2 regions of the Streptomyces sp. NPDC029956 genome follow, and region 1 is predicted to be linked to the other one. Evidence: riboswitches for the same ligand, from Rfam matches in the RefSeq annotation. Region 1 holds a riboswitch; the other holds the start of a gene.
The links. A riboswitch is a leader RNA that binds a small molecule or an ion and turns the genes downstream of it on or off. The one in region 1 is predicted to bind cyclic di-AMP.
Positions count from the first base shown of each region.

Region 2: it holds a riboswitch for cyclic di-AMP, as region 1 does, so the genes downstream of both, ACZ4XX_RS22765 (M23 family metallopeptidase) here and ACZ4XX_RS26885 (transglycosylase family protein) in region 1, are expected to answer to the same signal.

Region 1 is NZ_JBVHZJ010000038.1:55,533-64,180, forward strand. Features, by position in the region: gene ACZ4XX_RS26860 (NAD(P)/FAD-dependent oxidoreductase) at 1-737, opposite strand, end outside; gene ACZ4XX_RS26865 (Ppx/GppA phosphatase family protein) at 1,107-2,021, opposite strand; gene ACZ4XX_RS26870 (DUF501 domain-containing protein) at 2,018-2,563, opposite strand; gene ACZ4XX_RS26875 (FtsB family cell division protein) at 2,605-3,075, opposite strand; gene eno (phosphopyruvate hydratase) at 3,194-4,480, opposite strand; gene ACZ4XX_RS26885 (transglycosylase family protein) at 4,848-5,570, opposite strand; cyclic di-AMP (ydaO/yuaA leader) riboswitch at 5,574-5,747, opposite strand; gene ACZ4XX_RS26890 (transglycosylase family protein) at 6,006-7,130, opposite strand; gene ACZ4XX_RS26895 (cytochrome P450 family protein) at 7,280-8,620, opposite strand.
Region 2 is NZ_JBVHZJ010000029.1:18,989-23,232, reverse strand. Features, by position in the region: gene ACZ4XX_RS22775 (M16 family metallopeptidase) at 1-454, shown strand, start outside; gene ACZ4XX_RS22770 (M16 family metallopeptidase) at 481-1,848, shown strand; cyclic di-AMP (ydaO/yuaA leader) riboswitch at 2,049-2,214, shown strand; gene ACZ4XX_RS22765 (M23 family metallopeptidase) at 2,227-2,997, shown strand; gene ACZ4XX_RS22760 (GntR family transcriptional regulator) at 3,211-3,894, shown strand; gene ACZ4XX_RS22755 (HPr family phosphocarrier protein) at 4,039-4,244, opposite strand, start outside.

The DNA of each region.
Region 1 (8,648 bases):
ACGCAGGAGTCCATGGAGGTCTCGAGGTAGATCTCGATCCCGCGGCTCTCCAGGTGCTCCTTGCCGTACTGGCCGAGCTTGGGGCCCACCTCGGGAAGGATCTTGTCGGCCGCGTCGACCAGGACGAAGCGCATGTCCTCGCGCGACACGTTCTGGTAGTACTTCGCGGCGTCACGGGCCAGGTCCTCGACCTCGCCGATGGTCTCCGCGCCGGCGAAGCCGCCGCCCACGAAGACGAAGGTCAGCGCCTTGCGGCGGACCTCCTCGTCGGTGGTCGAGTCGGCCTTGTCGAGCTGCTCGAGGACGTGGTTGCGCAGGCCGATGGCCTCCTCGATGCCCTTCATGCCGATGCCCTGCTCGGCGAGGCCGGGGATCGGGAAGGTACGGGAGACGGCGCCCATCGCGATGACCAGGTAGTCGAAAGGCAGCTCGTACGCCTCGCCGACGAGCGGCGCGATCGTGGCGACCTTGCGGTCCTGGTCGATGGTGGTGACCCGGCCGGTGAGCACCTCGGCTCCGCGCACGACGCGTCGCAGCGGGACGACGACGTGGCGCGGCGAGATGCTGCCGGCGGCGGCTTCGGGGAGGAAGGGCTGGTAGGTCATGTACGACCGCGGGTCGACGACCGTGACGGTCGCCTCCGCGTAGCGCATCTTCTTGAGGATGCGCCGAGCTGCGTACAGGCCTACGTACCCGCCGCCTACTACGAGGATCCTGGGACGCTCCGTGGTGCTCATGAGATCGAGTATCCACCCCTCCTGAGGGGGGTGCTCGTGCGCCCCTTCACAAGGTCTTCGGACACCTCTGCTACACTCCGCCGCCCACGTGATCCATGTCATGGTGCTGCAAAGGAACCGGGGTGCACGGGCGAACGTTGTTCACCCCTTGTGAACTGGCCTGGAGAGCCTCCGTTAACGCTGAACCAAGGCACCCGTTCACGCGATGGAAACATCGAGCGAATCTGCCCCCGCGCCTGCGAAAGGGCCCTGAGGCACCCCCCGAAGGGCCCAAAGACCCCCCTCGGACGCCGCCAGGGCCCTTTTCCTTGTGAAGAACTTCACGAACTTTCCCGACGGCACGTCGTCAGGAGGCTCGATAGGTGCCCACTATGCGACGGATAGGGCGATCCCATCGAGGATGTCGTGCTCGCTGACGACGACCTCGTGCGCTCCGACCCGCTCGACGATCTCCCTCAGGACGATCGCGCCGGCGATGATCACGTCGACCCGGCCGGGGTGGATGACGGGGATCGCGGCCCGCTCGGCGTGGGTGGAGGCGAGCAGCCGGTCGGTGACCTCGGCGACCTGGGCGGCGGAGATCCGGGCGTGGTGGATCTTCTCGGAGTCGTACTCCGGGAGCCCGAGGGCGATGGCGGCGACCGTGGTGACCGAACCGGCGAGCCCGACGAGGGTCTCGGCGGTGTCGATCGGGACGGTCTCGGCGGCCAGGTCGAGCGCGGCCCGGACGTCGGCGCGGATCGCGTCGGCCTCCTCGGCGGTCGGCGGGTCGTGCCGGACGTGCCGCTCGGTGAGCCGGACGCAGCCGATGTCGACGGAGCGGGCCGCCTCGACGTGCCGGTTGCCGACGACGAACTCGGTCGAGCCGCCGCCGATGTCCACGACCAGCCGGCGGTCGTCGCCGTGCAGCTCGCCGGTGGCCCCGGTGAAGGAGAACGCGGCCTCCTGGTCGCCGGTGATCACCTCGGGTTCGACGCCGAGGATCTCCACGACCCCGTTCACGAAGTCCGCGCGGTTCTCGGCGTCGCGGGAGGCGGAGGTGGCGACGAAGCGGAGCTTCTCGGCACCCAGCTCCTCGATGACCTCGGCGTACGCGCGGCAGGCCGCGAAGGTCCGCTCCAGGGCCTCGGGCGCGAGGCGCCCCGTCTTGTCGACGCCCTGGCCGAGCCGGACGATCGTCATCCGCCGGTCCAGCTCGATCAGGTCGCCCGTCTCGGGGTGGACGTCGGCGACGAGGAGGCGGATGGAGTTCGTACCGCAGTCGATTCCGGCGACCCGGGTCATTCCGCGGACTCCTTCTCTTCCTTGTCCGCGCACGGCGTGACACAGGCGCCCTTCGCCCACCACTCCGGCAGCATCGCGAGCGCCTCGTCGCCGAACGGGTTCACCCCGGGTCCGGCGGCCAGCGAGTGGCCGACGAGGACGTGCAGGCACTTCACGCGGTCCGGCATGCCGCCGGCGCTCGGGAAGCCCTCCAGGACCTCGATGGCGTCACGGCGTGCGATGTAGTCCTCGTGCGCGGCCCGGTAGGCGGCGGCGAGCTCCGGGTCGGTGGCGAGCCGGGCCTGCATCTCCTTCATGACCCCGTTGGCCTCCAGGGTCCCGATGGCCGAGGCCGCCCGGGGGCAGGTCAGGTAGTACGTGGTCGGGAACGGCGTGCCGTCGGGGAGCCGGGGCGCGGTCTCGACGACGTCCGGGTTGCCGCACGGGCAGCGGTGCGCGATGGCGCGCAGGCCGCGGGGCGGCCGGCCGAGCTGGAGCTCGAAGGCGGCGATGTCCCGCTCGGTGGGCTCGGTGCGTTCGGTCTGCGGAGGGGGCGTTTCCATGTTTGTCTCGGTTGCCTTGCTCGTCTGGTGCGGAGGAGGGGTCAGGGGCGGTCGGCGTGGTCGACGCCGTCCCAGAGGTTGTCGTACCAGGGGCGGTCCGCCGCGCCCTGGTCGCCGCGGGGCCGTTGCTCCGCGTCGGGGTCGTTCACGGTGAAGCCGGTCTCGCCGGGCAGCACGTAGTGGAGGTGCTCGCGGGCGAGGCGGCGGACGTAGGCCGGGTCCTGGAGGCGGGCCTTCTCGTCCCTGAGCTCCTCGACCCGGCGGGCGGCCTCGGCGGCCCTGCGCTCCTGCTCGGCGATCTCGCCCTGCTGGGAGACGTAGCTCCGCATCGGGTAGGCGAGCGCCACGACGAGGGAGCAGACGACCAGGGCGAGGAAGGCCGCGCGGCCGGTGAGCCGGGAACGGCGGGCCTGGCGGCGGGTCTGGGAACGGTAGACACGGGCGGCGGTCTGCTCGCCGAGCAGTCTGATCCGGGTCGCGGTGGAGAACCGGTCCCGGTCCTTCGCGGCCATGTCGTGTCGCCTCCCCTGTTCACGCGGACGTCCCCGCACACGGTACGGGACCGAGTACGGGGACGTACGGAAGCCGCCCTGCGGAGGGGCTCAGCCGTCGATCAGCCTTGCGGGGTGATCAGCCCTTGAAGCGCGGGAAGGCGCTGCGGCCGGCGTAGACCGCGGCGTCGTCGAGGATCTCCTCGATGCGCAGCAGCTGGTTGTACTTGGCGACACGGTCCGAGCGGGCCGGGGCGCCGGTCTTGATCTGGCCGCAGTTCACGGCGACCGCGAGGTCGGCGATGGTGACGTCCTCGGTCTCGCCGGAGCGGTGGGACATCATGCACTTGAAGCCGTTGCGCTGGGCGAGCTCGACGGCGTCGAGGGTCTCGGTCAGCGAGCCGATCTGGTTGACCTTGACCAGGAGGGCGTTCGCGGTGCCCTCCTCGATGCCACGGGCCAGGCGCTCCGGGTTGGTGACGAAGAGGTCGTCGCCGACGATCTGGACCTTGGAGCCCAGCTTGTCGGTGAGGACCTTCCAGCCGGCCCAGTCGTCCTCGTACAGCGGGTCCTCGATGGAGACCATCGGGTACGCGGAGACGAGCTCCTCGTAGTACTCGGTCATCTCGGCGGCCGAGCGGGACTTGCCCTCGAACTCGTACTTGCCGTCCTTGTAGAACTCGGACGCGGCCACGTCGAGCGCGAGCGCGACGTCGGAGCCCGGGGTGTAGCCGGCCTCCTTGATGGCCTCGACGATGAGGTCGAGGGCGGCGCGGTTCGACTCGAGGTTCGGCGCGAAGCCGCCCTCGTCGCCGAGGCCGGTGGAGAGGCCCTTGCGCTTCAGCACGGCCTTGAGGGTGTGGTAGATCTCGGCGCCCCAGCGGAGGGCCTCGGAGAAGGACTCCGCGCCGATCGGGGCGATCATGAACTCCTGGATGTCCACGTTGGAGTCGGCGTGCGACCCACCGTTGAGGATGTTCATCATCGGAACGGGCAGCAGGTGCGCGTTCGGGCCGCCGAGGTAGCGGAAGAGCGGGAGGTCCGAGGCCTCGGACGCGGCGTGCGCGACGGCGAGGGAGACGCCGAGGATGGCGTTGGCGCCGAGGGAGCCCTTGTTCTCGGTGGCGTCCAGGTCGAACATGGCCTGGTCGATCAGGCGCTGCTCGGTGGCGTCGTAGCCGACGAGCTCCGGGCCGATCTGCTCGATGACGGCGAGGACGGCCTTCTCGACACCCTTGCCCAGGTAGCGGTTCGGGTCACCGTCGCGAAGCTCGATGGCCTCGAACGCACCGGTGGAGGCGCCGGACGGAACAGCAGCACGGCCGGTGCTGCCGTCGTCGAGGCCGACCTCGACCTCGACCGTGGGGTTGCCTCGGGAGTCCAGGATTTCCCGGGCTACGACGACGTCGATGGACGGCACGAGCATCTCCTTTTTGGGATGTGACGCTGGATGTGACGCAAGGTCGGTGCAGGGTCGCTTGGCCTTGCGACATGAGCCTAACCGGCTCGGGGGCTCCGGCCAGCCGGGCGCCCGCCCCCTGGGACGAAAAAGGACCCAAGGGCATGCATCTCGGGACGAAGGGCCTCAGATCTACCGGTCGGTAACCGTGCCGATCGCGCGGTCCGCCCCGCGGGCCCTCCCCCGAGTACCGTGCCGATCCCTCCGTACGCCCGCCGGAAACGGGGAACCCCGGCCCGACGCGCACGGGGGATGGGCACGTCGGGCCGGGGTGGTCACCGCGGGAGGGTCGGAGGGGCCGCGTGAGCCGCCGGACTCACGCGGACCGCCGGGCTCACTTCAGGTGAAGCTGCTGGCCCGGGTAGATGAGGTCGGCGTTCTCGACGACGCCCTTGTTCAGCTCGAAGAGCTCGGCCCAGCCACCCTTGACGCCCTGCGCCTGGGCGATCTTGCTGAGGGTGTCGCCGGCCACGACCTTGTACTCGCCGTCGCCCTTCTTGACCTTCTTGCCGGTCGGGGTGGTGACGGTCTTCTTCGCGGCGGCCTGCGGAGCGGCCTGCTGCGCGGTCTTCTTCGGGGCCTGACGCTGCTCGCTGCGGGTGGTCGGCTGCTCGGCCTTCCGCTCCTGCTGCGGCTGGTGGGTGCTCTGCTGCGGCGCGCTCTCGGCGGCACCGGTGTTCGGCGAGGCGCCGGAGAGGCCCACGCCGCAGGACGGCCAGGCGCCCTTGCCCTGGCCCGCGAGGACCTTCTCGGCGATGGCGATCTGCTGGGACTTCGACGCCTGGTTGGCGGTCGCGGCGTAGGCGGTGCCGCCGTACGCGGCCCAGGTGGAGGCCGAGAACTGCAGGCCGCCGTAGTAGCCGTTGCCCGTGTTGATGGACCAGTTGCCGCCGGACTCGCACGCGGCGACGGTGTCCCACTCGGAGACCGTGGCGGCCGAGGCGGTGCCCGCGGTCATCAGCGGGGCGGCGACGGCGACACCGGTGACGCCGACGAGCGTGACGACCTGGGTGGCCTTGGAGGGACGGCGGTGTTTGCCCTTACCGGAAAACAGCATGGAGATTCTCCTCACCGACGCCTGTGAGGTGAGCTGTCGGGTTCGGGCCGGAAAGTTGCCCGGCCGCGCGTCCTAGCGCGCGGCTTCACCCCAAGCCGTTCGCCGGCCGTCTGTCTCAACGGCCGGGACCGGCACTTACCTTGGGTCCCCCACTCCTGCCTTCGGCGCTTGCGCGACGACTGTTCCCATCGGCCGACGGCAGGATTCGGCGTTTCGGTCGACGGGGCCCGCGGTGGCGAGCGGTGACGACCGTAGACACAGACCCACCGGAAGTTCAAAGAGGCGTATTACGGAAATAACGCCCCTACTTGCCTTCCGGCGGGGGGTGTTTGTGCAGGTGAGAGGTAACGGCAGCAAAGTTTGCGGACGGGACACGCCAGTTGGGGCGAAGAGACCCATGTCTCACTTGCCCAGAACCGGACATTAGCGCCCGAATCACTCCGCCGACGCGGTCGAACCGTTCGTCAGATCGAGGGCCTGACCAGGGAGGATGAGGTCCGGATCCACGCCCACGGTCTGCCGGTTGGCGTCGTAGAGGGCGGTCCAGCCTCCGGGGAGTTCGTTCTCCTCCGCAATGGCGGACAGGTTGTCGCCCGGCTGTACGAGGTAGGCGCCCGACTTGCCCTGACTGTCCGTTGCGTCCGATTCCTTCGAAGCGTCAGCCGGGGAGTCCTTCACGGGCTTTTCGGTGAGCTTGCCATCCGACGAAGCATGTCTACCGGATTCGGTAGAACTGTCCGGCTTGCCGGTTTCCTCCGGGGCGGCGTCGCCCCGATGCTTCCCGGTTCCGGGCGTGGCCGACGACACGTCATCCGTCGGCCCACCGGGCGTGGTGGCCCCCGGCGCGCTCGGCGTTCCGGGCGTAACGGGCGTACCCGGCGTAACGGACCCATCGGGCGCACCCGGAGTGGCGGGCACGGTCGGGTGGCCCGGGTCGGTCGACACGGACGGGCTCGTCGGAGTGGTCGGTGTGACGGGAGCGGTCGGCGAGACGGGTGTGGCAGCCGTGGTGGGCGAAGTCGTCTCCGTGGCCTTCTTCGCGGCCTGGGACTTCTCCGGCTTCTTCGCCTCGTCCGAGGACTCCCCTGAGGTGCCGGGAAGGCCGGTGGTCCAGTTCGACTCGGGAACCGGGCCCGTGGGAGCCTTGGGGACGCTCGCGGGGCCCGGGTCCACGCCGGGCGACGTGCCGTCGTTCGTCAGGCCGGCGATCGGCGCGCAGGTGGCCCACTCGTTGGAGCCCTTGGCAAGGGCCTTCTCGGCCACCGCGATCTGCTGGGCCCTGCTGGCCAGGTCGGGGCTGGGCGCGTACGTCAGACCGCCGTTGCGCTCCCAGCTGTCCTGGGTGAACTGGAGCCCGCCGTACATGCCGTTGCCGAAGTTGGCGCTCCACTGGCCGCCGGACTCGCACTCGGCGACCCGGTCCCAGGTGGCGGCGTCTGCGGCGGAGGCGGACCCGGTGGCGAGCAGCGGCAGCGCCATGGCGGAGCCGGTCACGCCCGCGGCGACGACGATTGCGGGGGCCTGACGGGGGCGACGGTGACGTCCGTTCCCGGAACGCATAGGAGCGCCTTTCGCGTGACGACTGTGTGGACGACCCGAGTTGCCGACGTGGCCGAATTACTCAACCACGTTGACGAACCGAGCTGACGGGGAACGTAGCCCTATTCGAACGCTCATCACAAGTCGATGCACCCGCGATCACGCGAAGATCACAGTTCTGACGGATCGTCATTTCGTGGAGGTCGTGCGGAAGGGGAGAACTCCACCGGAAGCGTGCGCAATCCGCGCATGATGAGCCCGCCGCGCCACCTCAGTTCCTCCGGATCGGCGGCAAGTCGCAGGTCCGGAAGCCGAGTCAGCAGAGTGGCGAGCGCGGTCTGCCCTTCGAGCCGCGCGAGCGGCGCGCCCAGGCAGTAGTGGATGCCGTGCCCGTACCCGAGGTGCTGGTTGTCGCGCCGGGTCAGGTCCAGGGTGTCCGGCCCGTCGAAGCGCTCCGGGTCCCGGTCCGCGGCGGCGAGCACCACGAGGACGGGGTCGCCCGCAGGGATGTCCTGCCCGCCGAGGGTCAGGGGCTCGGTCGCGTACCGCCAGGTGGCCATCTCCACCGGCCCGTCGTACCGCAGCAGCTCCTCGATCCCGGTCTCCAGGAGTCCGGTCTCCCCGGCCGCGACCGACGCCTGGAGCAGCTCGCGCTGCCCGGGGTGACGCAGGAGCTGGTACATGCCGTTGCCGATGAGGTTGACGGTCGTCTCGAAGCCGGCGAAGAGAAGGATGAAGGCCATCGCGGCGGCCTCGTTCTCGGTGAGGTGCTCGCCGTGGTCGGAGGCCTTGATGAGCCCCGAGATGAGGTCCTCCCCGGGCTCCTCCCGCTTGCGGTGGATCAGCTCGGCGAGATAGCCGCGCATCTTCTTGACCGAGCGCGCGACCCCGCCGCGCGGGCCGCCTCCGTGCCGGATCATCATCCCGGCCCAGTCGCGGAAGTCGTCCTGGTCCTCCTCGGGCACGCCGAGCAGGTCGCAGATCGCGTAGATGGGGAGCGGGAAGGCGAACTCGTGGATGAGGTCCGCGCTCCCCTTCTCCGCGAAGGAGTCGATGAGCCGGTCGGTCAACTCCTGTACGCGCGGGGTGAACTCGGCGACCCGGCGCGGGGTGAAGGCCTTCGAGACGAGCCGCCGCAGCCGGGTGTGGTCCGGCGGGTCGATGTTGAGCAGATGCGTCATCAGCTCGGCCTTGCGCTCGCCCGGGATGCCCGTCTTGCCCTTGGCGTGCGGGGACTCGTCGTGGTGCGCGGGGTTCTTGGAGAGCCGCTGGTCGGCGAGGGCCTGCCGGGCGTCCCCGTACCGCGTCACCAGCCAGGCCTCGACCCCGCTGGGCAGCGTCGTCCGGTGCACGGGCGCGTGCTCACGGAGCCAGGCGTACGCGGGATACGGATCACTCGCGAACTCCCAGGTGAAGAGCTCGGGCGCGGGGGGCGCGGACGCGCGGGCCGGGCCGGGGACGGGGCAGGAGGCGGGCTCGGGGACGGGGCCGGTGCCGGGGGTGGTGCTCACTCCCCGACCGTACAGGGCGGTCCGGAAG
Region 2 (4,244 bases), on a different contig from region 1:
CCGCCGCGACCGTACGGCCGTCGCCGCCGGCTTCGGCATGCTGCGGCTCGCCGGCGCGCCCTCGCTCGGCTGGCTGGACGTCAAGACCTCCGGCGGTGTCGAGGTCCCGCAGATCGAGGCGGCCGTCGACGAGGAGCTCGCCCGGTTCGCCGCCGAGGGCCCCACGCCCGAGGAGATGGAGCGCGCGCAGGCCCAGTTGGAGCGCGAGTGGCTCGACCGGCTCGGCACCGTCGCGGGCCGCGCCGACGAACTGTGCCGGTACGCCGTGCTGTTCGGCGACCCGCAGCTCGCGCTGACCGCCGTGGACCGCGTCCTGGCGGTCACCGCCGACGAGGTGCAGGCCGTGGCCGCGGCCACGCTGCGCCCCGACAACCGCGCGGTGCTGGTCTACGAGCCGCTGGCGACCGAACAGAGTGACAACGGCGACGACGAGGAAGAGGGAGCGGACCAGTGACCGACGCCGCCGCGTCTTTGACGAGCATGGACTTCCACCCGCAGCCGACGCCCGGCGTCGCCCGGCCCTGGGCCTTCCCGGCCCCGGACCGAGGCACCCTGGACAACGGCCTGACGCTGCTCACCAGTCACCGTCCCGGCCAGCAGGTCGTGGCCGTGGAGATCTTCCTGCCGGCCCCGCTGGACGCCGAGCCCGCCGGTCTCGACGGTGTCGCCACCATCATGGCCCGCGCGCTCTTCGAGGGCACGGACCAGCAGAGCGCCGAGGAGTTCGCGGCCGAGCTGGAGCGCTGCGGCGCGACGCTCGACGCGCACGCCGACCACCCGGGCGTACGGGTCTCCCTGGAGGTTCCCGTCTCCCGGCTGCCCAAGGCGCTCGGTCTCGTCTCCGAGGCACTGATCGCGCCGGCGTTCCTCGAGACCGAGGTCGAGCGCCTGGTGCGCAACCGCCTCGACGAGATCCCGCACGAGACGGCCAACCCGTCCCGCCGCGCCGCCAAGCAGCTCTCCAAGGAGCTGTTCCCGGCCGAGGCCCGGATGTCCCGGCCGCGCCAGGGCACCGAGGAGACCGTCGAGGCGATCGACGCCGCCGCGGTCCGCGCCTTCTACGAGGCGCACGTCCGGCCCGCCACGGCCACCGCCGTGGTCGTCGGCGACCTCACGGGTGTCGATCTGGACAAGGTCCTCGCCGAGACCCTGGGCGCCTGGACCGGCGAGCCGGCCGAGCCGCTCCCGATGCCGCCGATCACCGCCGACGACACCGGACGGGTCGTCATCGTGGACCGGCCCGGCGCCGTCCAGACCCAGTTGCTGATCGGCCGGGTCGGACCCGACCGCCACGACAGCGTCTGGCCGGCCCAGGTCCTGGGCACGTACTGCCTGGGCGGCACCCTCACCTCGCGGCTCGACCGGGTCCTGCGCGAGGAGAAGGGCTACACGTACGGCGTGCGTGCCTTCGGGCAGGTGCTCCGCTCGGACGGCCGGGGGAACGGCGCCTCGATGCTCGCGATCAGCGGTTCCATCGACACGCCCAACACCGGCCCGGCTCTTGACGACCTGTGGAAGGTGCTGCGGACGCTGGCCGCGGAGGGCCTCACCGACGCCGAGCGGGAGACGGCCGTGCAGAACCTGGTGGGGGTCGCGCCGCTCAAGTACGAGACCGCCGCCTCCGTCGCCGGGACGCTCTCCGACCAGGTCGAGCAGCACCTGCCGGACGACTACCAGGCCCAGTTGTACGCCCGGCTGGCCGAGACCGGCACGGTCGAGGCGACGGCGGCCGTGGTCAGCGCCTTCCCGGTGGACCGGCTCGTCACGGTGCTCGTCGGCGACGCGGCGCAGATCGCGGATCCGGTGCGCGCGCTCGGGATCGGTGAAGTGACCGTCGTGACCGGCTGATTCACGCCGCCGACACGGCAAGGGAGGGCCCCGACGGCATAGTTCGTCGGGGTCCTCCCCTTTGTCCGTATTGAGATCAAGAGTGGCCCTATGGCCTGTGGCATGTCTTACAAAATGCGTGTCCGGTTGGTGATTGAAAGACGATCCGCATAGCGTCAGTGCGTCTGTTCGTCAGTTGCACGTGCCGCATCCGCGGCATCGGACAGACATCGCCGAGTCCCCGTCAGGCGCGAGCCTGGGGAGCCGGGGACCCACACGTAGTCCCTGGGGTGAATCGGGCGCCTTCGTCTCGTACGGAGGGGCTCGTAGGAGACCTTCCTGCTCCGAACCCGTCAGCTAACCCGGTAGGCGAGAGGGAAGGAAAGGATCAGCCCCTACATGGCGTTCACCCGTGCCACCGGGAAGCATCGTGCTCCGAGCCGGATGGCGCGCCGCGGCGTGGGCATCGCCGGCGCGGCGACGCTCGCCACCACAGGCGTCATCGGAACCCTCGCTTCCCCGGCGCTCGCCGCCGACACGGACCACCGCTCGCCCGAGGACACCGGTCTCACCAAGGTGATCACCGAGGACGACCTCGCCGAGCGGATCGACGCCCAGGCCGCCGCCCAGGAGCAGGAGGCCTTCGAGGTCGCCGCCAAGGCGAAGGCCAAGGCCGAGGCGAAGCGCAAGGCCGAGGCCCGTGCCAAGGAGATCCGCCAGGCCGAGCAGCGTGCGGCCCGCGAGGCCGAGCGCCGCCGCCTGGCCTCCTTCCAGCTGCCCGTCGAGGGCACGTACGTGTCCACCGGCTACCAGACCGGCGGCTCGCTCTGGTCCTCCGGCAGCCACTCCGGCATCGACTTCCACGCCTCCTACGGCAGCAACGTCGTCTCCGTCGGCTCGGGCACCGTCGTCGAGGCCGGCTGGGGCGGCGCGTACGGCAACAACATCGTCATCCGGATGAACGACGGCACGTACACCCAGTACGGTCACCTCTCCTCCATCGGGGTCTACGTCGGCCAGAGCGTCGAGCCGGGTGAGCGGATAGGCATCTCGGGTTCGACCGGGAACTCGACCGGCCCGCACCTCCACTTCGAGGCGCGGACGACGTCCGAGTACGGCTCCGACATCAACCCGGTCTCGTACCTGCGCGCCCGCGGCGTCGACGTCTGATCCAGGACGCCCGTCGCGCAGGGCCGGCGGTTCGCCGCCCCCTCGCATCGCAAAAGCCCCGGCTCGTACAGAGCCGGGGCTTTTCGTCGGTCGCGGGACATCGATATTCCACCGGGGCATCGGAAATTCCGGCGCGCTGCAATAGAGTCGCAGATCGGGCGCAGAACAGGCGCCGTCGGAATTGACTCGCGCAGACCAAGGCGGAGGTCGGACATGCGCATTCCCGCGCACTCGGTATGCACGGCGATCCGGGACGACATCGTCTCCGGCGTCTTCGAGCGGGGCAGCCGGCTGACCGAGGACCAGCTGGCCCGCCGGTACGGGGTCTCCCGTGTCCCGGTCCGAGAGGCCCTGCGCACCCTGGAGTCCGAGGGCTTCGTCGTCTCCCGCCGCCACGCCGGGGCGCATGTCGCCGAGCCCACCGAGCAGGAGGCCGCCGATCTGCTGGACATGCGGGCGCTGCTCGAACCGCTGGGGGCGGCCCGTGCCGCCCAGCGGCGCACGGAGGCCCATCTCAAGGTGCTGCGCGGCCTGGTCAGGCTGGGTCAGGAGCGGGCCAGGCGCGGACAGGGCGAAGATCTGCGCTCACTCGGCGGCTGGTTCCACGAGACGCTCGCGCAGGCCTCCGGCAGCCCGGCCCTGACGGCGCTGCTGACCCAGCTGCGGCACAAGATCGCCTGGATGTACACGGTCGAGCAGCCCGAGCGGCCGGTGGACGCCTGGGCCGAGCACGGCGCGATCGTGGACGCCGTGGCGCGCGGTGACGCCGAGCGGGCGCGGACGCTGACCGCGCTGCACGCGGAGCGCTCCCAGTCGCTGCACCGCCTCAAGAGGCCGGACCGCAGCCGTGTGAGGGTTTCGCAACATGCAGTCAACACGGCGAGTTCCCGGAATTAACGCGCGCATCGTATACATGGAATAGGAATTCGGCGCCGTCGCCTCGTGCTGCCCGAAAAGCGGGGCGATGGAAAAGCGAAAGGCCGTGACCGCCGGAATTCCGGCGGTCACGGCCTTTCGTCGTGCAGTGGGGGTCGACCCGGATCAGACGGTCTCGGGAAGCTCGTCCAGGCCCTCGGCGACCAGCTTCGCCAGACGGTCCAGAGCGGCCTCGGCGCCGTCGGCCTCCGAAGCGAGGACGATCTCCTCGCCGCCCTGCGCGCCCAGGCCGAGCACCGCGAGCATGGAGGCGGCGTTCACCGGGGTGCCGTCGGACTTGGCGATCGTCACCGGAACGCCGGAAGCCGTGG